DNA from 2 places in the Streptococcus huangxiaojuni genome. Region 2 is predicted to be linked to the other one. Evidence: predicted binding sites of a transcription regulator. Region 2 holds the regulator's gene; the other holds the start of a gene.
What was found. Region 2 encodes CtsR, which represses protease genes until heat stress. Its sites were predicted from a motif close to TTGGTCAAAAAAGGTCAAANA; they were not measured.

Region 1: a site for CtsR is predicted at 6,863-6,883, ahead of AB3329_RS03760 (ATP-dependent Clp protease ATP-binding subunit). Genes of this name have one in related genera too.

The regions. Positions count from the first base shown of each region.
Region 1 covers NZ_JBFQEG010000004.1:28,273-40,581, forward strand. The annotation lists gene ileS (isoleucine--tRNA ligase) at 1-597, shown strand, start outside; gene AB3329_RS03745 (DUF1827 family protein) at 790-1,089, opposite strand; gene AB3329_RS03750 (NUDIX domain-containing protein) at 1,146-1,607, opposite strand; gene AB3329_RS03755 (DUF2079 domain-containing protein) at 2,000-4,045, shown strand; gene AB3329_RS03760 (ATP-dependent Clp protease ATP-binding subunit) at 4,560-6,821, opposite strand; gene argF (ornithine carbamoyltransferase) at 7,046-8,026, shown strand; gene AB3329_RS03770 (YkuJ family protein) at 8,106-8,336, shown strand; gene AB3329_RS03775 (amino acid ABC transporter permease) at 8,919-9,599, shown strand; gene AB3329_RS03780 (amino acid ABC transporter ATP-binding protein) at 9,606-10,340, shown strand; gene AB3329_RS03785 (FeoA family protein) at 10,412-10,888, shown strand; gene feoB (ferrous iron transport protein B) at 10,885-12,309, shown strand, end outside.
Region 2 covers NZ_JBFQEG010000005.1:68,134-80,442, forward strand. The annotation lists gene AB3329_RS04695 (Fic family protein) at 129-1,253, shown strand; tRNA gene AB3329_RS04700 (tRNA-Cys) at 1,463-1,533, opposite strand; gene rpsB (30S ribosomal protein S2) at 1,761-2,537, shown strand; gene tsf (translation elongation factor Ts) at 2,637-3,677, shown strand; gene AB3329_RS04715 (COG2426 family protein) at 3,818-4,282, opposite strand; gene AB3329_RS04720 (CtsR family transcriptional regulator) at 4,500-4,955, shown strand; gene AB3329_RS04725 (ATP-dependent Clp protease ATP-binding subunit) at 4,960-7,401, shown strand; gene AB3329_RS04730 (MBL fold metallo-hydrolase) at 7,555-8,331, shown strand; gene tadA (tRNA adenosine(34) deaminase TadA) at 8,331-8,804, shown strand; RNA gene ffs (signal recognition particle sRNA small type) at 8,866-8,962, shown strand; gene AB3329_RS04745 (hypothetical protein) at 9,079-9,297, opposite strand; gene AB3329_RS04750 (NAD(P)H-dependent oxidoreductase) at 10,002-11,249, shown strand; gene AB3329_RS04755 (transcriptional regulator GutM) at 11,326-11,697, shown strand; gene AB3329_RS04760 (PTS glucitol/sorbitol transporter subunit IIA) at 11,712-12,071, shown strand; gene AB3329_RS04765 (sugar-binding transcriptional regulator) at 12,114-12,309, shown strand, end outside.

The DNA of each region.
Region 1 (12,309 bases), on a different contig from region 2:
GCTGACAGCAAAGCCAGAAGGCAGATGCAGACTGTTTTCTACGATATTTTGGTCAAAATTACCAAGCTTCTGACACCGATTCTTCCGCATACAGCCGAAGAAATCTGGTCTTATTTAGAATTTGAACCGGAAGAATTCGTGCAGCTATCAGAAATGCCTGAAGCCCAGCATGTTCCTGACCAAGATGCTATTCTTGAACAATGGGAAGCCTTTATGACGCTGCGGACACAGGCTCAAAAAGCACTTGAGCTGGCCCGAAATGATAAAATTATCGGTAAATCACTTGAAGCTCATTTAACCATTTATGCCGGTGAAGAACACAGAGTTTTGCTTGATTCACTGGACAGCGATTTGGCACAGCTTTTGATTGTTTCACAGCTGACAGTAAGTAAAGAACCAGCACCGGCAGAAGGTCTTGCCTTCACAGGTGTGGTTTTTACAGTTGAGCATGCTCACGGTTCAGTGTGCGATCGCTGCCGGCGGGTTGATGAAACAGTCAGGGACCGGTCTTACAATGCTTTCATTTGCGATACATGTGCGCAGATTGTTGAAGAAACCTTCCCGCAGGCTGTGGCACAGGGCTTTTCAGATAAATAAGAAGGGGATACATACTACAGACTGCTGGAGATATTTTGAAAACTTCCCTTCTCAAAAAAAGTCTGAGATACACTAAGTGTCTCAGACTTTTTAAGTATATCCTAGATCTGAAGTGCGATCCTTTGTATCTCCGTTCCTCGGTGAATCCAATAGTGTTTCTCAAGACTGATAATCATGAGGGACAGCCTGCTGTTATTTTGTTGGGAAAGAAATCTCAATCAAATTAGCTGTATGCAATGTCTTTAGCTGATCAAAAAGGACGGTCGATTCATCAATTTTACGCTTGAGGAAAAATTCGCGGATAGCTTCCAGTTCGCTGTCTTTGATTGCCCGATATTTATTAGTAATCAAAATTTCATAGTGTTTAGGAGCCTGTGTGAAAATGACATCTGTATTGCCGGCAGAATAGACTTCCACCAATTTTGCATCTGTATTTTTTAATTGATTTTTTACTAATTCCGGATGACTGCTGGTTGTGTTTATAAGTCTCATAATCGTCCTCCTCAAGTCCTTTTTTCTATTATAGCATGTTTTTTCTTAAAAAAATGCTAGCTTGATGAATTGCCGTGTTTTTTTTGCCATTGCCTGACTCCCCATTTATGGCTGCCGCGTTTTAATTTTTTTTCAGCTTCTTCAATAGGAAACCAAGCAATTTGATTAAAATCTTCTAAGGGGTCTGCTGCCTGCCGGAAGTGAGTGATCTCATAAATATAGGCAGGATTATAAAAATAACTGTCTCGGTGGCGTGAATAGAAATATTCATCTGCCTGACCGTAATATTCCCCAATATCTGCCGTAAAACCCAGTTCTTCAAGAAGTTCCCGTTCTAAAGCTTCTTTGTGATTTTCACCGGCTTCAATTTCGCCGCCCGGTAAAAACCAAGCGCCATTGGGAGCCTGAACGAGTACGATAGCATCCTTATTTGCGTTGGGGATAACTGCATAAACGCCGTAGCGTGTTTTATAGTCTGCCTGTTGTGCTGTTTTATCGCCAAAAATCGGAATTGTCATCATGCCTTCCTCCCTTTGGTTTATTATACTAAAAATTTGAGGAAAATGCTCCTCATATGGAAGAAAGACTTGAGACAAGTTAGAATTTGGCTGTTTAAACCAGCAATAATTTTTTGGTCGGTCTCCAAAAACATAACACTAGCAGACCTTATCCTATTTTTAACAGTCTGCATTTAATGTTAGAAAACGAGCTAACTTCTAAGAAAAATGGTAAAATAAAGAGAAAATATTTTTATAAACGGTCAACCTGCTTGTCATTTACAAACCGAACAGAGAAATATTTTCGGATTTGAAAAATTTCGCTTAGGTCAGTCCTTTAATCCTTATGAGGAAGCGGTATTTCACCGGCAAAGGGCTTAAGAATAAGCAGATTGTTATGGAGAAGAGACTAGATGTTTAACTATTTCACTGAAAGAAAGACGCTGATGACTTGGCTTTTGTATCTGGTAAATGCCTATTTGCTCTATGCTGTTTGGAGCATGTTTTTACTTTCTGCAGATGCACTTTTTTTGCAGCCTCTGCCGGCTCTTTCTGTAGCAGAAGTGTTTCTGCTTATCTTAGCCTTCAGTCTGGGACAGGGCTATTTGAGTATGCGATTTGCTGCATTTAACCCCAATCTTGTTTTTACGGGACTTATGTCTGTCTATCTGGTTCTAGGTATTTATAAGAGTCCTTCCCCCTTGCTTTTCTGCGCTTTCTTCCTCTTGGGGCTGGCAGCCTATTTCAAGCTGTTTTTAACTAAGGAAAGTCTCTCTTATATTATTCCTGCCAGTCTTTTGCTGACTTTCCCTCTGATGCTTTACCGTCTCTATCATCCCCTGTCTGTAGATCTTAAGCATTTTGTTATTGAGGCGGAGAAATGGGACAGCAACCAGCTTTGGCTTCTGTTTTTGGCGGGTGTTTACGCCCTGTGTGCCTATTTTTTACTGAATGGCGCTGGAGAAAAGCTGAAAAAGGGACTCTTTTCGTTGGCCAATAAAGAAAAGCAGCTCTACCGCTTAGTTGGTTTTATCGGTCTGGTTTATGTTTTTTATCTATGTTTGGTTGTTGCATATAAAGCAAAAACGCTGTCGGTATCAACCTTCGATATTGGTATCTTCTCGCAGATGTTTGAGAGTATGCGTCGCAGCCTGACACCCATGACAACCTTGGAGAGAGACAGGCTCCTGTCACATTTTGCCGTGCATATTTCCCCCATTTATTACCTTATGCTGCCTGTTTACAGCTTGTTTCCTTATCTTGAAACTTTGGAAATTTTGCAAGTTCTGATTGTATTTTCAGGGGTTATTCCGCTGTATTTCTTGTTAAAACACCTACAGTTACCTGATTTTGCCCGACCTTTACTTTTGCTTTTATTTATGCTGACACCGGCAATGACAACGGCCGGCTCCTATCACCTGCATGAAAATTGCTTCTTGGTTCCCTGTCTGCTTTGGCTGATTTATGCGAATATTAAGCAGTGGCGCTGGCGGCTGCTGCTGGTGGTTTTGCTGACACTGATGATTAAAGAAGATGCCTTCATTTATGTTTTTGCAGTCGGCCTGTATTTTCTTTGGCAGAACCGTTTTTCTCAATCTTCTGGATCCAAGCCTTTTCTTGTTTTCTGGCAGCTGCTTTTTCCTTTGTTTTATTTTGCTTTCAGCGTTTTTGTCTTAACGCACTATGGAGAGGGACTTTTGGTCAGCCGGTTCGATCTGCTGGACGGACAAGACGGGCTGTGGGGGGCTTTTAAAACAATTTTTCTGAATCCTACCTACATTTTTGCCAGTTTTTTCACCCAGCATAAATTACAGTATCTTTTCCTTTTATTTAGCGGGTTGGCCTTTTTGCCTTTAATGCAAAAGAGATGGGAGAATTATTTTCTGCTTTTGCCTCTGGTAGCTATTAATCTGCTGTCAAATTATGATTATCAAACCGATTTTGGTTTTCAGTACAGTTACGGCAGTACTGTTTTGGTCTACTTCATGACTTTATTGGCTTTGGAAGGTCTCTTTATTGATTGGCAGGAGAAGGGGCAGACACATTTTACAGTTTCCAAACGAATTTTATCCTTTATTCTGACAGCTTTGCTGTTTTCCTCAGCGATTCTTTACAGTTACACAGGCAGCTGGTACAAAGATATCCTGTATTACCAGCAAAATCGGGATAAATTTACTGCTATCCACCAGACTTTAGCTGCACTGCCTGAAGAGAAAAAAATACTGGCGCATTACTCTTATACTGTTGATTTGCGCAGAACTCGAGAACTTTATGATATTTTTTATCATAACAATCAAGAGTTCGATTCTTCCGTCGATTTAGTTGTAACCCCACGCTCAACTGTAGAAAATCAGGAAACGACGACAGAAGCTACTATCGTTAAACTTTATATGGAAAAAGGCTATACAGAAACAGCAGCATCAACAAAAGACGTCCTGATTTTGGAAAAAACAAAATAACACCAAGAAACAAAGCCCGTTTAAAGAGCAAAGCAAAAATAGTAGCCTGACCGCCGAGTCACTAAAGACTTAAGGGAGGGCTGTCTTTTTTGCACAGCTCTTAGGGCGTGTTTAATTTCACCAAGAAACAAAGCTCGTTTAAAGAGCAAAGCAAAAATAGTAGCCTGACCGCCGAGTCACTAAAGACTTAAGGGGAGGGCTGTCTTTTTTGCACAGCTCTTAGGGCGTGTTTAATTTCACCAAGAAACAAAGCTCGTTTAAAGAGCAAAAGGAAAATAGTCTGTGATTTCGTCTGTGCCCCCTGTCAGGACGGCTAGAAGGGGGCAACAAAGATTTTGCTTCCCAATCGCTTCTAACCTATTTCTGCATACAAGATGTCTGCGGCTGTTTGATGTTCAAACTGCTTATCTTTAGATTACTGTCAGCATTAGCTAATTTAAGAAAAAATCCCGCTCTGGATTGAGAATGTTCCCAATCCAGAGCGGGATTTTCTGTTTGTCAGAATGAATGCTTTTTATTCAGCAGAGACAGTTTCACTTGGTGTTTCCACTTTTTTGGCAGATTTAATCACGATTTTGCCATTGCCGGACATGACTGCCTTAAGATTTTTTTCGGTTGGATTTTCCAGGTAATAATCTGTAATCGCATCTTCGATGTTTTCCTGAATTGTGCGGCGAAGCGGACGAGCACCCATTTTTGGATCATAGCCCAAATCAACCAGCTTTTCTTTTACCTTATCGGTGACATCAAGATGAATCCCGCTGTGGCTGAGCCGAGCATTAACATCATCGAGCATCAAATCAACGATGTGCAGCAAGTTGTCCTTATCAAGCGCTCTAAATTCAATGATACCATCGAAACGGTTCATAAATTCCGGGCTGAAGAAATTGCTGAGCTCTCCCAAAACAGAATTAGTCCGTCCTTCTCGGGCTGCTCCGAAACCAACATTGGCTTCAGTGCGGCCGGTACCTGCATTTGAAGTCATGATAATGATAGTATCTTTAAAGCTGACTGTCCGGCCTTGTCCGTCTGTTAAGCGTCCGTCGTCAAGGACTTGCAGGAATGTATGCAGTACATCCGGATGAGCTTTTTCAACTTCATCAAGCAGAATCAGTGAATAAGGGTTTCGGCGGACCTGTTCTGTCAGCTGTCCGGCTTCTTCATAGCCGACATAACCTGGAGGGGCTCCGACCAGTTTAGCAACAGAATGCTTTTCCATATATTCCGACATATCAAAACGAATCATGCTGTCTGCCGATCCAAACAGTTCTATTGCCAGCTGTTTGGAGAGCTCTGTCTTACCGACACCGGTAGGACCGACAAAGAGGAAAGAACCGATAGGGCGGTTAGGTGTTCCTAGACCGACCCGGTTTCGGCGGATAGCCTTGGCAATTCGCTCAACAGCATCATCCTGACCGATAACATGGGCTTTTAAATCATCAGCAAGACTGATAAGCTGTGACTGTTCTTTTTCTTTTAAATCCCCGACCGGAATATTCGTTTTTTGCTCAACGATGGCTTCAATCGTCTTTTCAGTGATAACAGGGACATCCTGCTCATCAACCTTTTGTTTTTGCATTTCCTTATATTTGGCAATCTGATCGCGGAAATAAGCAGCCCGTTCATAGTCTTCATCACGTGTAGCCTGTGCTTTCAGGTTTTCTGCTTCAGTCAGGCGCTGATCGATTTCTTTAGGATCAACAAAATTCAAGGTTAAGTTCATCTTAGAACCGGATTCATCAAGCAGGTCGATGGCCTTATCTGGTAAGAAGCGGTCTTGGATGTAACGGTTTGAAAGAAGAGCAGCAGCTTCAATAGCATCATCGCTGTACTTAACATGGTGATAGTCTTCGTATTTCTTTTGGATACCTTTAAGAATAGTAATGGTTTCAGCAACAGAAGGCTCGTCTACCTTAACCGGCTGCATCCGGCGTTCCAGAGCAGCATCTTTTTCAATAATGCGGTATTCCTTAAGTGTGGTGGCTCCGACTAACTGCAGCTCTCCTCGAGCCAAAGCCGGTTTGAGAATATTTCCAGCATCCATATTGCCGTCACCTGCAGAGCCGGCACCGACAATTTCATGAATTTCATCAATGAAGAGGATAACATCCTGACGCTTGCGAATCTCTTCCATAAGTTTTTGCATGCGTTCTTCAAATTGGCCGCGAATACCTGTTCCTTGAACAAGGCTGACCACATCCAGGCGGATAACCTGCTTGTTTTTCAGTTTTTGCGGAACATTGCCGTCAACAATCTTTTGAGCCAGACCTTCAACAACAGCTGTTTTACCGACCCCGGGCTCACCGATAAGCACAGGATTGTTTTTAGTGCGGCGATTGAGGATTTCAATGAGCCGGACAATTTCTTCATCGCGTCCGATTACAGGGTCAATATCACCTCGGCGAGCAATTTCAGTGACATTGATACCATATTCTTCTAACAGGCCGTTTGGCTGCTGAACTTGCGGACCATTCGGCCGTCCGTTATTGCCGCCTCCGCCTCGGCCGCCCCCAGCCTGTGTAGGAGGCGTGTTGGGGAGCTGCCCGTTGAAGGCTCGGAAATTGTTTAAATCGCCAAAGAAATCATCAAAGAACGGATTGCCTGGATTGCTTTGATCCTGAGGCTGTTTGTTGAGACCACCTAAAATCGTATTGTTAGGGTCAGTTTTCATGATTTGGTAGCAGTTCTGACACAGATCAACTTGTCTTTGCTTACCATTAACATTTGTATATAAGTGAATGGTTGCTTCATTTAGATTACAATTTTGACAGAGCATAAAATAACCTCCCTTGTCATTTTCAATTCGTTTAACCTTGTTTAGTCAAAGATGGTCAAACTTTATATTCATATTATAACACCCCATAAAAAGAATTCAAGTAAAAAGTTTAAAAAATTTAGCACTTTATCCATGAGAGTGATAAAAAATTTTTTCTCAAAAAAACTTGCCAAAAAATGTATAATAATGTAAAATTAATTGTATAAAAATACAGGAGAAAAGCAATGAATGCACCCCTATCTTTTTTAAAAGAGGTTGATTTCAGTAAAGAAGAACTCTTGGAGCTGATTGATTTGAGCCTTCATTTTAAACAGCTAAAAAAAGAGAAAACCCCTCACCATTATTTAGAAGGCCTCAATATTGCTCTTATCTTTGAGAAAACCAGCACACGGACACGGTCGGCCTTTACTGTCGCCGGACAGGATTTAGGTATGCATGTTACTTATCTTGGTTCGGATGAAATCCAGCTTGGCCGCAAGGAGTCTGTTGCTGATACGGCTAAAGTTTTGGGTTCAATGTTTGATGGCATTGAGTACCGTGGTTTTAAACAGGAAGATGCGGAAACTTTGGCTCGCTATGCCGGAGTGCCTGTTTGGAACGGTCTGACTGATACATGGCATCCGACCCAGATGATTGCTGATTTTATGACTTTAAAAGAAGTCTTTGGTTCTTTAGAGGGTCTGCATATCGCTTATGTAGGTGATGGCCGCAACAATGTGGCACACTCGCTTTTGGTTACAGCAGCTATTTTAGGAGTTAATATTACGATTATTGCCCCCGCTTCACTGCAGCCGGAAAAGGAAATTGTTGCGCTTGCTGAGCAGCATAATAACGGGGCTCTTATCAAGATTACAGATGAGCTTGAAGCTGTTGAGGGAGCCGACATGCTCTATACAGATGTTTGGGTATCTATGGGAGAAGAGATTGATTTCAAGGAGCGGATTGACTTGCTGCTGCCCTATCAGATCAATGCAGAACTTCTTGCAAAAACAGGTAAAACTAATACTGTTGTGATGCACTGTCTGCCAGCTTTTCACGACCGTAAAACAGAGATTGGCTTGAGTCTCTATGAAAAATACGGCCTTGCTGAGTTGGAAATTACAGACGACATTTTCCAAAAGCACAGTCCCATTATTTTTCAGGAGGCAGAGAATCGTCTGCACTCAATCAAAGCTATAATGTACTATTCCTTAAAAGAAGGATAAAAGAGAGCATCTTTTCCTGTGAGTTTAGGCTTATTTATGTTAAAATAATAAAGGATAATAAACTTATAGGAGAATAGTCATGGAATCACACTTAGTGAGAATTATCAATCGTCTTGATTTAATGGCGACTGATGGTGCCAATCTTAAACGTAATTTTGAACGCGATGGTGTTGTTGTCGCAGAAGTCTCTTTCAGTAATGAGCCAGAGGCTGGTCCGGTTTTTACCTTACGTGATGTTGAAGCGCATGAGACCTACTCATTTGATAGTATTGATCTTATTGCAATGGAAATTTATGACTTATTGTATTAAACCATAAACAAGGGTCGGAACATTTGTTCCGGCCCTTTTCATTGGGATTTTAGACCATGTTCAATTAGCAAGATACAAAGGCCGTATAAAAATCTGTATGAAAATAGGGGATGGCAAGTGATGCTGGCATCACGCTGACAGCCATCTTTTTCACTAAGATTTTAGGCCGTGTTCAATTCATCAAGATACAAAGCCCGTTAAAAGAGCAAAGCAAAAATGACGGTAAGTCCGAAATCTTTGATTTCGCAGACGCCCCTCTGCCAGGACGGCTAGAAGGGTGCGGTCGGCCGCAGGACGACAAAGCCTTCAGACGGCTACGGCTGACGGTAAGTCCGAAATCTTTGATTTCGCAGACGCCCCCTGCCAGAACGGCTAGAGGGGTGCGGTCAGCTCTTAAGGTACCAGTCTGGGTAGGTTTTCCTGTTTGAAAAAGTCTGTCAGTATAAGGCGCTGCTTGCTTATTTCTCTGAGAAAATACTTTTTGAAAACTAGACAGTTCTTATTCCGTCATTATTTGGTGGATTGTATGTTTATTCAATTAATGGTATAATAAAACAAAATGACAGTATAGAGGAGAAGATAATGGATTTTTCGTTTTTGCCGACCTACTGGGCTTATTTTAATTATGGTGTTTTAGTGACCATTATGATTTCAGCCTGTGTGGTATTTTTTGGGACAATTATCGGTATCTTAGTTTCCCTGCTCAAACGCACTAATATAAAGGTATTTGACTGGCTAGCCAGTTTCTATGTTTGGGTTTTTCGCGGTACGCCAATGGTTGTGCAGATTATGATTGCTTTTGCCTGGATGCATTTCAGCCATGTACCGACAATCGGCTTTGGTGTGCTGGATTTGGATTTCTCCCGTCTGCTTCCGGGGATTATTATCCTGTCTCTTAACAGCGGAGCTTATATTTCTGAAATCGTACGGGCAGGGATTGAGGCTGTGCCTAAAGGTCAGCTTGAAGCCGCATATTCGCTGGGTATTCGTCCGGTGAATGCTATGCGTTATGTTATTTTGCCGCAGGCTTTTAAAAATATCCTTCCGGCTTTGGGGAATGAGTTTATTACAATTATTAAAGACAGCTCGCTTTTACAGACTATCGGCGTTATGGAATTGTGGAACGGCGCTCAGTCGGTTGTGACGGCGACCTATTTGCCAGTCAGCCCGCTTTTGTTCGCTGCTTTTTACTATTTAATGGTGACAACAGTCATGTCGGCTCTGGTTAAAAGACTGGAGAACCGGATGGGACAAGGGAGGTAAGGACTGATGGCAGAAACACTGATTTCAATTAAGAATCTTCATAAATATTTTGGAAAAAACGAAGTGCTGAAAGGGATTGATCTGGATATCAAACAGGGGGAAGTCGTTGTGATTATCGGACCTTCCGGATCGGGGAAATCCACCTTTTTGCGCACCATGAATCTTCTTGAGCTGCCGACTAAAGGCACAATCAGTTTTGAAGGTGTGGATATTACGGATAAGAGCAATGATATCTTTAAGATGCGGGAAAAGATGGGTATGGTTTTTCAGCAGTTCAATCTTTTTCCAAATATGACAGTGCTTGAAAATATTACCTTATCTCCCATTAAAACTAAAGGGTTGGCCGGTGATAAGGCAAAGGAAAAGGCTTTTGAACTGCTGGCAAGAGTTGGTTTGCAGGATAAGGCGGAGGCCTACCCGGCCAGTTTGTCCGGCGGCCAGCAGCAGCGGATTGCTATAGCACGGAGTTTAGCGATGGATCCTGATGTCCTGCTTTTTGATGAGCCCACATCAGCTCTTGATCCGGAAATGGTAGGAGAGGTTCTGTCTGTTATGCAGGATTTAGCAAAATCGGGTATGACAATGGCTATTGTAACCCACGAGATGGGCTTTGCCAGAGAAGTTGCGGATCGTGTTCTCTTTATGGATGAGGGGATCATTGTTGAAGAAGGGAAACCGGAAGCGATTTTTGAAGCAGCTCAGGAAGAGAGGACACGGGACTTTTTAAGCAAAGTTTTATGACGACTAATAAAAAACGCTTGATATTTCTGGCGTTTTTTGAGTTTTAAACTGCAGAAGGGGGGATGAGTCAATTGATTTTGAAAAATGGCACTGTCAGAGTTCCTTATCAAATTATTAGTATTGATCTGCCTGAAGAAAGTGTCAGATATCTGTCTAACTTAGGGGTAAAGGTAGGGGGTCGACTGGAGCTGGTTTCTAAAACGAAAACAAGTGCGATAGTGATGTTAAAGTCCAGCCGCCTTGCTTTTGATGCTTCTATTTTAAGTAAAATTAATGTAGCTGAAATAGAGAATAAGCAGTTAAAGATTCCCTTATCGCAGCTAAAGGCAGGGGAATCTGCTTACATAGCTGATATTCATACAGTTGGTGAAGCTAAACGCCGGTTAATGGATATGGGGCTGACCCGCCATACAAAAGTCTATTTAAGAAAGCGGGCTCCGCTTGGCGATCCGCTTGAACTTAATCTGCGAGGCTATGAACTGACACTGAGAAAATCAGAAGCACAGATGATCAGTGTGGTTAAATTAAATGATAAGGAGACAAGATGACTGAAGTTGCGTTAATTGGCAATCCCAACAGCGGTAAAACCAGCTTGTTTAATCTGCTGACAGGGACAAATCAGCATGTGGGAAACTGGCCGGGAGTCACTGTCGAGCGCAAGAGCGGCAGGGCAAAAGGGAATAAAGAGATAAGTGTGCAGGATTTACCCGGTATTTATTCCATGTCACCTTACAGTCCTGAGGAAAAGGTAGCCAGAGATTATTTGCTGAGCCATCAGGCTGACAGCATTTTAAATGTTGTGGATGCGACAAATCTGGAGAGAAATCTTTACCTGACCACTCAGTTGATTGAAACGGGGATTCCAGTCACCATTGCTCTTAATATGAGCGATGTTCTGAAGCAGCAGAAAAAAACGATTAATCTGGAAAAACTGTCTTATCAAATGGGAGTTCCGGTTGTAGCTACCAGCGCTTTAAAAAATACTGGCACGGTTAAGGCTCTGAATAAAGCCTGCCAGATGACTAAAGCAAGTGTTGAGACAATTCAGTATCCACTCTATGACAGCAAATTTGAGGCGGCTGTCGCACAAATTATTGAGGTGCTGGGGAATACTGTGCCGACAGCTTCCCAACGTTTTTATGCTATTAAACTTTTTGAACGAGATCAGCTGGTTATGGCAGAGCTGGATTTATCTGATTTTCAAAAGAGCGAAATTGCCGATATCATCAGGATAACAGAAGATATTTTTACAGAAGACGCAGAAACCATTGTTATTAATGAGCGTTACGCTTTTATTGAACGTGTCAGCAAGATGGCTCAAAGTCAGGACAGCCATTTTAAAATGACCCTGTCTGATAAGATTGATAAAATCGTTACAAACCGGCTGCTGGCCTTACCTATTTTTGCTTTGGCCATGTTTGTGGTCTACTATTTATCTATTCAAACAGTAGGGACAATTGGCACGGATTGGGTCAATGATGTCCTTTTTGGGGACTATATTCCATCTGCTGCAGCATCTTTTCTTGCTTACTTGCATGTAGAGGCTTGGCTGATTGATTTGATTGTTGATGGGATTATCGCCGGTGTAGGAACCGTTCTGGGTTTTTTGCCTCAAATTTTTGTGCTGTTTATTTGTCTGGGAGTTTTAGAAGATATCGGTTACATGAGTCGGATTGCTTTTGTTATGGATCGGATTTTCAGGCGTTTCGGGCTGTCCGGAAAATCTTTTATTCCTATGCTGATTGCAACAGGCTGCGGAGTTCCGGGAATTATGGCCAGCCGGACAATTGAAAATGAACGCGACCGCCGTATTACAATCATGACAGCAACTTTTATGCCTTGTTCGGCCAAACTCTCAATTATTGCCCTCATTGCCGGTGCCTTTTTCCCCGGCAACCCTTGGATTGCGCCCAGTGCCTATTTTTTAGGTTTCGGAGCTATTATTTTATCGGGAATTGCCCTTAAGAAA
Region 2 (12,309 bases):
ATAATTTTATACAAATAAAAAAACCTGACTTAACAGGTTTTTTGGTTTTAATATATTTTTGATTGTTTTTTATACTAATAAAGCATATAATATATTTATCTAACAAAAATATATTAAGGAGTTCTATAATGGCAGTAAAAGGTGTTAATAAACTTCCAGTAAAAATGAACGAAAAAGATGCATTATCACTTTATAAAAGACTCGCCGAAGTTAATAAAACCCTTGGGAAGCTTGACGCTGTTTTGCTTTCTTCTGTTGTTAATACCTCAATTCTAAGCCTGTTATCTTATAATGAGTCGGTTCAATCCACTAGGATTGAAGGAACACAGGTAACTTTCCATGAAATTATGGAGTCATCTAGGAGTGGAGCTAAAAATTGGCAACAAAGAGAAGTGTTAAACTATAAACAGGCTATTGATGAGGGGTTCACAAGTATTCGTGATGGAGATGTCATTAGTACGCGTTTATTAAAAGAATTACATAAAATCCTTATGTCCGATGAAGCAAGAGGAACAACAGCAGACGGAGGAGAGTTTAGAAAAGTTCAAAATTTTATTGGCCCAGATAATAAAATCGAAAATGCATCATATATACCTATTAGCGCAAATGAAATTGCTGATTATATGACTAACTTAGAATTTTTTGCTAATGGGGAGCCGCATAGAAGTTTAAAAATTGACGAAGGAAACGAATATATTAATTATAATAGTGATGCTCTGCTCAGAATAGCAGTTGTGCATGCCCAATTTGAGTCTATTCACCCATTCTTAGATGGAAACGGCAGACTTGGTCGAATTTTAATTGCTTTGATGGCAGTTAAAGAAAAATTGCTCGATTATCCCGTTTTTTTTGTTAGTGAAGAATTAGAAAAGGAACGCATACGATACTATAATGCGTTAAATGCTGTCAGAGGTGATACACCAGATTGGAACCCATGGTTGATGTTGTTTTTAAATGCTAGTGAACAAATGGCTATTAATATTCTTAAGAAAATAGGTAATGCTGATAAACATGCTAGAAATGGTTTGGAAGTATGTAAAACTCAGGCACAAAAAGATGTTTGGTTAAGCACATTTAATCTGCCTGTAGCAACACCAAAACAACTTGCCGAATTAACTGGACATCATCCTGCTACCGTCAAGAAGTCGCTTGAATATCTTGTTGAAAAGAAGTTGCTAGATAAGGACAACGCTGCTAAAAGAAATATTCCATACTACAATTATGACTTAATCAGAGTTATTTCAAGTTCTTAAATCGTCAAGTTATCTTTATATCTTGATTTCATAATAAAAGCTCCAAAAGTTAGACATAAAAATCTAACTTTTTTTGGTTCAGTTCAGAATAGGTTGGGACTTGTCCAAAATAAAATTTATTTTTATGCTGATTTATCCTAATACAAAATAAAAAAGCCTGTAAAATCAGGCTTTTTAAACTGTAGTATAGGGATAAAGTCGCCGATTTAAGGCGGTAGACGGATTTGAACCGACGATCAAGCTTTTGCAGAGCCATGCCTTACCACTTGGCTATACCGCCGTAGATAAGTAGTATTCTACCTTAAAAAAAGTGATTCGTCAAGCCACTACCCCTTGCATTTTTTTCTTAAATTTGATATAGTAAAAAGGCTGTTATGAACAGCAAATACTCATTTTAGATGGATTGTGGGTCTGTTGCTCTTTTAGAGTGGGCCTGCAAGAAGATATCTGAAAGAGGTCAGGCAGGATTAATCTGCCGCAAAAAACATTTTTAAAGGAGAAATACTCATGGCAGTTATTTCAATGAAACAACTTCTTGAGGCCGGTGTTCATTTCGGCCACCAAACACGCCGCTGGAATCCTAAGATGGCAAAATACATCTTTACTGAGCGTAACGGGATTCATGTTATTGACTTGCAGCAAACTGTAAAGTTAGCTGACCAAGCCTATGATTTTGTCCGTGATGCAGCAGCTAATGATGCAGTTATCCTTTTTGTAGGAACGAAAAAACAAGCTGCTGATGCTGTTAAAGAAGAAGCAGAACGTGCCGGACAGTTTTATATTAACCATCGCTGGCTGGGCGGAACGCTGACCAACTGGGATACTATCCAAAAACGAATTGCCCGTCTTAAAGAAATTAAGACAATGGAAGAAGACGGCACATTTGATGTCCTTCCAAAAAAAGAGGTGGCTCTTCTTAACAAACAGCGGGCTCGTCTGGAAAAATTCTTGGGCGGAATCGAAGACATGCCGCGGATTCCGGATGTCATCTATGTTGTTGACCCGCATAAGGAACAAATTGCAGTTAAGGAAGCTAAAAAGCTGGGTATTCCTGTTGTCGCTATGGTTGACACTAATGCGGATCCTGATGATATCGATGTCATCATTCCGGCTAATGACGATGCGATTCGCGCTGTTAAACTGATTACTTCTAAGTTGGCCGATGCTGTTATTGAAGGCCGCCAAGGTGAAGATGCAGAAGTTGACTTTGCTGAAGCACAGGCGGATACTCAAGCTGATTCGATTGAAGACATCGTTGAGGTTGTTGAAGGAACAAACGAATAAGACAAAACAGTATTCAGACTGTATCGTCAAAAGGGGCAGCAGGGAAACTGCTCTGCCCCTTTTTTTATAAAAGGAACTAATTTTTGGAGGAAACCACAAATGGCAAATATTACTGCAGCCCTTGTAAAAGAATTGCGTGAAAAGTCCGGCGCCGGTGTCATGGATGCCAAAAAAGCATTGGTTGAAACCGATGGTGATATGGATAAGGCCATCGAGCTGCTCCGCGAAAAAGGAATGGCTAAGGCGGCTAAAAAAGCTGATCGGGTGGCAGCTGAAGGCTTGACCGGTGTTTATGTTGACGGCAATGTTGCAGCAGTTGTAGAAGTGAATGCTGAAACGGACTTTGTAGCGAAAAATGCGCAGTTTACTGAATTGGTTAATGAAACAGCCAAAGTTATTGCTGAAGGCAAACCGGCTAATAATGAAGAGGCCTTAGCCTTGACAACAGCTTCAGGTGAAACATTAGAAGCAGCCTATGTTAATGCGACAGCAACTATCGGTGAAAAGATTTCTTTCCGCCGCTTTGCACTTTTGGAAAAAACTGACGGGCAGTCTTTCGGAGCTTACCAGCATAATGGCGGCCGAATTGGTGTTATCAGTGTGCTTGATGGCGGTGACGAAGCTTTGGCTAAACAAGTATCCATGCATATTGCTGCGATGAAACCAAAAGTTTTATCCTATAAGGAATTGGACCCACAGTTTGTCCGCGATGAATTGGCCCAAATGAATCATAAGATTGAACAGGACAATGAAAGCCGGGCACTGGTTGACAAGCCAGCTCTTCCGCTCCTAAAATACGGTTCAAAAGCTGAATTGACTGATGATGTGCTGGCTCAGGCTGAAGCAGATATCAAAGCAGAACTGCAGGCTGAAGGCAAACCTGAAAAAATTTGGGATAAAATTATTCCCGGCAAGATGGCGCGCTTTCTGCTTGATAACACTAAGGTTGACCAAGAATATACCTTGCTGGCTCAGGTTTATATCATGGATGACAGTAAGACGGTCGAAGCTTACCTAGATTCCGTTAATGCTAAAGTTGTAGACTTTGCCCGTTTTGAAGTCGGAGAAGGTATCGAAAAAGCTGCTAATGACTTTGAATCAGAAGTTGCTGCAACCATGGCAGAAGCCCTGAACAGCTGATAAAAAAACTCTTACAGGCACAAGTCCCGTAAGAGTTTTTTTGGGGCTGAGTGAACTGTTTATTTTTCTGACTTCAAATAAAAAAACACCTAAAGCTGGGGACAGCCCCAATTTTAGGTGCTTTTTAATACCGTTTTTAGTTACAGGAAAGCTGAAAGCCCCAGTACAGTAAGTGAGGCCATAATAAAGCCTGCCAGAATAACCCCCAGCATAACCGCGACAACACTGCGTTTAAAGTCCCAGTCTAAAATACTGGCTGCCAAGGTTCCGGTCCAGGCACCGGTTCCTGGAATAGGTATCCCAACAAAGAGGAGCAGGGCCAAGAAGAGTCCTTTTTCTCCGGCTGCTTTGCTCAGCTTTTGCCCCCCGCTGTGGCCTTTCTTCAAACACCAAGTGAAAAAGCCGCCGATAACAGGCTTATCTGTTCCCCATTCTAAGACACGGCGAGCAAAGAAAAAGATAACAGGGACCGGCAGCATATTGCCGATAACACCGATTGTGATAGCCTGCCACATGGGGATACCCGCAGCAATTGCATAAGGGACAGCGCCTCTGAGCTCAATTAGAGGGACCATTGAAATGAGAAATGTAATAAAATAATGCATGAACTTGTGACCTTTCTTTTCGTTCATGTTCCATTTTATCCTAAGCGGTGAATATTCTCAACTAAAAGCCCCTTAAATAAGCGAGACAATGCAGATACGGTCTTTTCTGCTTTTTCAGACAGGCCCAGATGAAATAAACGGTTTTCATTTTAAATTACTGTAAATTTTGGTATAATAAAAGTCAGTTATAGTCAAACGGCTGGGAGGAAGTAATACCATGGCATCAAAAAATACGTCTGATAGTATTGAAGAATATATCAAACAACTATTGGCTCAATCAGGGATTGCTGAAATAAAGCGTTCTAATTTAGCAGATGCCTTCCGTGTTGTTCCCAGTCAGATTAATTATGTTATCAAAACCCGTTTCACTGAGAGCCGCGGATATGTTGTTGAGAGTAAGCGGGGCGGCGGCGGCTACATTCGTATTGAAAAAGTTTGTTTTTCTGATCAGCACCAGATGCTGGGCAGTTTGTTGGCTACTATTGGTGATCGGATCAGTGAACAAGTCTTTACAGATTTGATTCAGCTCTTATTTGAAGAAAAGATTATCAGCAGGCGGGAAGGTCAGATTATTTTGGCCACATCATCTGATGATGTTTTAGGCCAGGAGGGTCCGGAGATTCGTGCCCGGATGCTGCGTAAAATTTTACAAAGATTGGACAGAAAAGGGTAAGGAAATGAGTAATTATTCGTTTAAAATGCAGGAAGTATTCAGACTGGCCCTCTATCAGGCTGCACGTTATGACAGCCAATATCTTGAAAGCTGGCATATCTTGCTGGCCATGGCTTTTACTCCTGATTCTGTTGCAGGTCTCAGTCTTGCGGAGTATGAAGCTGATGTCAGTCTGGAGGAATACGAAGCTGCTGCTATTTTGGCTCTTGGAAAAATTCCTAGAGAACAAGTAGAGGAAGTTGAATTTATAGAGCAGTCTCCGGCTTTAAAGCGCCTGCTGCAGACGGCTGACGGAATCAGTCAGGTGACTGGAGCCAAAGAGATCGGTACAGAGCATGTTTTATTTGCTATGCTGCTGAATATGGATCTCCTTGCTACCCGACTTTTGGAAATAGTCGGCTTCAAATTGAAGGATGATGGCGAATCTGTCCGTTTACTGGATTTACGTAAATCTTTAGAGAGACAGGCAGGCTTCACCAAAGAAGATCTTAAGGCTATCCATAGTTTGCGTAAGCCTAAAAAAGCAAGGCCGAACAATAGTTTTTCTGATATGATGAAGCCGCCGGGAACAGCAGGCGAGCTCTCTGATTTCACGCGCGATTTGACAGAAATGGCCCGCCAAGGGCGGCTGGAGCCTGTTATCGGCCGGGAAAAGGAAATCTCCCGTATGGTACAGATTCTCAGCCGGAAAACGAAAAACAATCCGGTCCTAGTCGGTGATGCCGGAGTTGGGAAAACAGCCCTTGCTTACGGCTTAGCTCAGCGCATCGTAAGCGGAGCCATTCCGTATGAACTGCAGGATATGAAAGTTCTTGAGCTGGATATGATGAGTGTGGTTGCCGGGACACGTTTCCGCGGGGACTTTGAAGAACGGATGAACCAAATCATTGCGGATATTGAAGCAGATGGGCACATTATTCTTTTTATTGATGAGCTGCATACAATTATGGGGTCTGGCAGTGGGATTGACAGCACGCTTGATGCAGCCAATATCCTTAAACCTGCTCTTGCACGGGGGAGTCTACGGACACTTGGCGCCACAACCCAAGAGGAATATCAGAAGCATATCGAAAAGGACGCGGCTCTGTCCCGGCGCTTTGCCAGAGTACTAATTGAAGAGCCTAGTGTAGAGGCAGCTTATGAGATTGTGCTTGGACTCAAGAAATCTTACGAAGATTATCACAATGTCGTTATTTCAGATGCAGCTGCTCTGGCAGCGGTTAAAGCAGCCCGCCGCTATTTGACAGGAAAACATTTGCCTGATTCAGCGATTGACCTGTTGGACGAAGCGAGCGCACAGGTGCAAAACATGGTCAAAAAAGAAGCGCCTGCCTACTTAACTCCTGCTGATGAAGCGATTCTGCAAGGAGATTTCAAAAAAGCTTCACAGCATTTAAAAGAGGCTGCAGCCGTTCATTTGCTGGAGCCTACACCGGTGACAGAAGATGATATTATGAGTACACTCAGCAAGCTGTCCGGAATTCCGGTCGAAAAACTGACTCAGGCTGACAGCAAAAAATATCTTAATCTGGAAAAAGAGCTGCACAAGCGAGTTATTGGACAGGATGCTGCTGTTTCAGCCATTAGCCGGGCTATTCGCCGCAACCAGTCTGGGATTCGGACTGGCCGCCGTCCCATTGGTTCTTTTATGTTTTTAGGGCCGACAGGTGTTGGGAAGACAGAGCTGGCCAAAGCTTTAGCACAGGTTCTTTTTGATGATGAGTCGGCTCTTATTCGCTTTGATATGTCGGAATATATGGAAAAATTTGCAGCCAGCCGGCTCAACGGGGCACCTCCCGGCTATGTTGGCTATGAAGAAGGCGGAGAGCTGACTGAAAAAGTCCGCAACAAGCCTTATTCGGTCCTCCTTTTTGACGAGGTGGAAAAAGCCCATCCGGATATTTTTAATGTTTTGCTGCAGGTTCTTGATGATGGCATGCTGACAGATAGCCGCGGCCGTCAGGTCGACTTCTCCAATACCATTATCATTATGACCAGCAACTTAGGAGCAACTGCCTTGCGTGATGACAAGACTGTCGGATTTGGGGCAAGGTCGGTCAGTCAGGACTATCAAGCAATGCAGAGCCGGATTTTGGAAGAGCTCAAACACGCCTACCGTCCTGAATTTTTGAATCGTATTGATGAAACAGTGGTCTTCCACAGCCTGAGTCAGGATGACATGCGGCAAATTGTTAAGATTATGGTGTCCCCTCTTATCCGCAATCTGGCAGAAAAAGGAATTACTCTTAAATTCCAGCCTTCTGCCTTGAAGTATCTGGCGCAGGATGGTTATGATAGTGAAATGGGAGCCCGGCCTCTGCGCAGAGCGCTGCAGACCCAAGTTGAAGACAGGCTGTCTGAGTTAGTGCTCTCAGGCGAGGTAACCAGCGGCAGGACTGTTAAAATCGGCCTCTCTAAAGGGAAATTAGCATTTGCTCTTGCTTGATAAAACAGCTGACCTGCTTCAGGGATATATGGTGAGTTTTAGGGGTTAGTCTCAGGGATAAGTCTTTGGAAAGTTTCTTTCTAAAGGCTTTTTATTTTGGGACGGTCCTTTTTTTGTTATAATAAAGCTAAGAAAAGCAAAGAAGGTACTGCTATGAAATTAACAACAATAGGATGCTGGGGAGGTTATCCCTACCAGAATCAAGGGACGACCTCTTACCTGCTGACTGGAGAAGATGGTTTTCAGCTTTTGATGGATGTTGGGAGCCGTGCTCTTAACGAGCTTGAAAAGGAAATCAGTCCTTTGGATTTGGATGCTGTCATCATCAGCCATTACCATCCGGATCATGTGGCTGATTTAGGTGTTCTTCGCCATTACCGCCAGCTGTATCCCAAAAATCTCTGGCAGCCTAGAGTTCTGCCAACTTATGGACACGATGAAGATGAAGGAGAGTTTGCAAAACTGACTTTAGAAGGTGTTTCCCAAGGAATCGCTTATGATGTGAACGGGACTGAAACAATTGGACCTTTTACCATCAGTTTTATTAAGACTGTACACCCGGTTGTCTGCTATGCCATGCGTATTGTGGAGCGTGAGAGCGGTCAGGTACTGGTTTTTACCGGAGACAGCGGCTATTTTGAAGAGCTGCTCCCATTTACTGCAGGAGCCGATCTCTTTTTAGCGGATGTCTATCTTTACGCAGGTCAGGAAAGGCACCCTGCCCATCTGACTTCTAAGGAGGCTGGGGAAATCGCGGCTCAGGCCGGAGTTAAGAAACTGGTTTTAACCCACCTGCCTCAGTTCGGTCCTGAAAACACAGAGTCGGATAACCATTTAGAACTTCTGCGTCAGCAGGCGGCAGATTATGCCCCAGGTGTTTCGGTTGATTTGGCAGAACCGCACAAGTTTTGGGACTTAGGGAAATTGTAATGTCGGACTTAACACAGGAAGAAAAAACCTATTTTATGCAGGAGGCGCTTAAAGAAGCCCGCCTTTCTCTAGCCAAAGAAGATATCCCGATTGGCTGTGTGATTGTCAAAAAGGGAGAAATTATTGGACGCGGCCACAATGCCCGGGAAGAATTAAATCAGGCTGTAATGCATGCTGAGATTATGGCTATTAATGCAGCCAACCGCCATGAAGGCAATTGGCGGCTGCTGGACAGTACACTCTTTGTTACAATCGAACCTTGTGTAATGTGCAGCGGAGCTATCGGTCTTGCCCGGATTCCTCAGGTTATTTACGGTGCAGAAAATCAAAAATTTGGAGCGGGAGGCAGTCTCTATAATGTTTTGCAGGACAAACGGCTTAACCACCGTGTCAGTCTTGAGAGCGGGATCCTGGCTGCGGAATGTGCTCAGCTGATGCAGGATTTTTTCAGACAGAGGCGCACTAAGCAGTGAAAGCCGTGTCGGCTGTTTGCCTGAACTTCAGGGGCTTGGCAGAAGTTACAGAAAGTGATATAATAAACAGTGGAGCAACAGTCTTGCGTGAAGTGGGTCAGGGGAGGAATCCAGCAGCCCTAAGCGAGTTAGGCTGTGTGCTCTTTTTGTCTATATACAACAACCCCTTTGAAATCAACGTTTCAAAGGGGTTATTTGTGTTTATAATACCAAAAAGGGGCAAAAAAGGGGCATTGGGCCGCAAAGTGCATAAAACTGTACTTAATTATTAAATTCAATTCATACTTTTTCGCTGCTCGGCTATCAAGGCTTCAAGTTCAGCCAAATCATCGGCAGTCGCTTTTGTACGGATAAAAGACCGGGCAGAGTTTCTGCTGGCTAGGTAGTTAGTACGCTCTCTATTTTTTTCTTTCCACTTTTGATTCGCTCTTTGTTGTGCTTCGCTTACTGGCATTTTATTACCTCTTAAAATAATGACTCTTGCTTCTGTCATTTAAGAAGAAATCCTGTTAAAGTTAGTTACTGCAAAGAATCAGTGTTTAAAGCGCTAAGAAGACATTACTTCAAAAAACTGATGATAAGATTAATAAGTGACAGCACAACATTGATAGTCAGCAAAATATTAAGTCGTTTTTCGTCTTTCATTGTTTGTTCACCTCAAAACATGTTTTAATTCATTAACTGATAGGCTGCTGCCCCTGTTTAACAAGTCAAAGAAGCTTTTGGTTAAGTATCATAAGTTGATCATTAATATGACATTTCAGCTTACTGCTCACCGAAAGCTTTTCTTTTTATTTGCAGGGACTGCCTTCTCTATTGTTATTTTACATAAAAACGGGCTATAGTCAATAGTTTGCGTAGTTTTAAGCAGTGCAGTTATATCAGCGCCCCTTTTCAAAGCTTAAAAAGTAAAAATATCCCATAGTTTCCATTGATATTGTCTTTATTTTTGTCATAAAGGGGCCGCTTTTGTTTGGTATTTCTCTGAATCAGAAAAGAAACCTGTTTCAAAGAAGGTATTTTTGGTGAACATAAAGCTATGGGATGTCAAACAAAGCACAGATTTTAGCGAAAGCATTTGTGAAAAAAATAATTTATAAAACATTTGACAAAACTATTGACAAATGCCAAAAAAGCGTTTACAATGTTTCGTAACAAATGGTAAATATATTGTCAAATGACAGAAGGGGGGGAGTTATGACATTATATGGCAAGTTGTTAGAACGTGAAGCGCAGCACAACCCTATTAAGGTTGGAGTTATCGGTGCCGGACAGATGGGAACTGGCATGGTTTCGCAGATGTCGACCATTCCAGGAATGGAAGTTCGCGGAATCAGTGACATTCGGCTGGAAAATGCTCAGAAGGCGGCGCAGGCATACAATGCTTCTGCTAATGAGCCTGTTGACATTTTAACCAGTACAGATTTTAAGGAAATCATTGATTCTGATGATGTGGAAGTTCTTGTTGATGCAACAGGTGTTCCTGAGGTTGGTGCTAAGATAGCTTTAGCTACTCTGATTGCCAAAAAGCATCTGGTTCTGCTCAATGTTGAAGTGGATATTACCATCGGCCCTTTGATGAAAAAAATGTATGATGCTGCAGGGCTTGTTTATACGGGTTCAGACGGTGACGAACCGGCTGCGACTGCCCAGCTTTATGAGTTTGCTAAGAGTATGGGCATGAATGTCCTTGTCGCAGGGAAAGGTAAAAACAATGCTTTGAGAGTCAGTGCTAATCCGGATACAGCAGCCGAAGAAGCTGCATCCAAACAGATGAATGCCCATATGTTGGCTGCTTTTCAGGATGGCACCAAGACAATGGCTGAGATGAACCTTTTGGCTAATGCTATTGGTTTTGTGCCTGACGTGACAGGGATGCATGGCATTTCTGCTGATCTTCAGGAGACAATTGTGAAATTGGATTTACAAGACAAAGGTGGTGTTCTGAATCATTACGGGGTTGTAGAGTATGTTGATGGTATTGCTCCGGGTGTATTTGTCATTGTTGAAGGGCAAAATGCCGGTGTTAAGCACGAGATGAACTACCTTATGAAAGTTGGTGAGCGCGATCACCATATCCTCTACCGTCCTTATCATTTATGCAGCTTAGAAACACCGCTGACAGCAGCACGTGCAGTTCTAGAACATGATCATGCCATCGTTCCTTTAGGAGCTCCTGTAGCCGAAACGGTAGCTGTTGCTAAACGTGACATTAAGGCCGGTGAACGGATTGATGGTATCGGAGGCTACTGTGTTCGCGGTGTTATTGAAAGCCACAGTAACACGCGCAAACACCATCATATCCCCATCGGTCTTGTAGGCGGTGCCTCTGTCGCTAAACGCAATATTAAAGACGGGACTTTCCTGACTGATGATGATATCGCTATTGATGAGACAACAACTGTCTATAAACTGCGTAAACTGCAAGATGAAACTTTCGGCTGATGATGCAGCTTTTACAGGCCCGCCTATCTGCTTTTATAAGGCAATATATTGGACTTGGTAAAAAAAGGAGACACAGATGGCCAATTTAGTTATTATCCTGACACTTGTTATACTTTTACAGCTTATTTTCAGTCTCTACCAGCTGCGGTATTATCAGCGTTTTATGCGGCGGCTATTGGACAAGTATCAGGATAGGCCGGGCTTCCGTCTTGTTTCAGAAATTATCAAAACAGGTTTATCATCGCATGTTCTTGTCGTGATTTACAATGGTGAAAAAAAGATATCAGAAGCCTATTATTTAGACGGCGTCATGGTTTTTTCACGGTTCAAGCCTTATGATGCTATTGTCGGTTTGTCTTTAGATGAATGTTTGGCAGCAGTTGCTGAAGCAAAAAAACAAACAGCAAAAACCAGAGCCCTGGCTAATCTGGTTACTAAATACAAATGATTGGAGTTGAAGGAATGCCGGAATTTAAGGTTGTTGAAATCGGAGAAATGGTTCCTGATTTTGCAGAAGAAATGCTTCTTGTTCTGTTTGGTGAGTCTGCCCCGCCAGAATTGCGAATGATTTCTGTTATTCATGATTATCAGGCAAATCAGAAAAATGTTCTCAAAACAGGAACCCGCCTTGTTATGGGAAAGCAGACATACACAGTGACAAAAGTCGGCAGTGCAGCCAATGCTAACTTTGAGGAATTAGGGCATGTTGCCATTTATTTCCGGGAAGGCAACAGCGATATTCTGCCCGGTTCAATTACGGCCCGCCCTGTTGTTTTCCCAAAACTTAAAGCAGGAGATTCAATCCAGATTATCAATGAATAGCAAATGTGGTATAATTCTCATATACTGTATATAAGAAGGCATATGATGGATAATTATACTGAAAAAGATTATGTAAAAGTTGCGGTCATGTACTATGATGAAGGCATGACACAGGCTGAGATTGCTAAGAAAATCGGTGTTTCACGCTCTCTGGTATCTAAAATGCTTATTGATGCCAGAGAAGCTAAGATTGTTGAAGTATTTATCAACAGCCCGTCGGTTTTTACTACAAAACTTG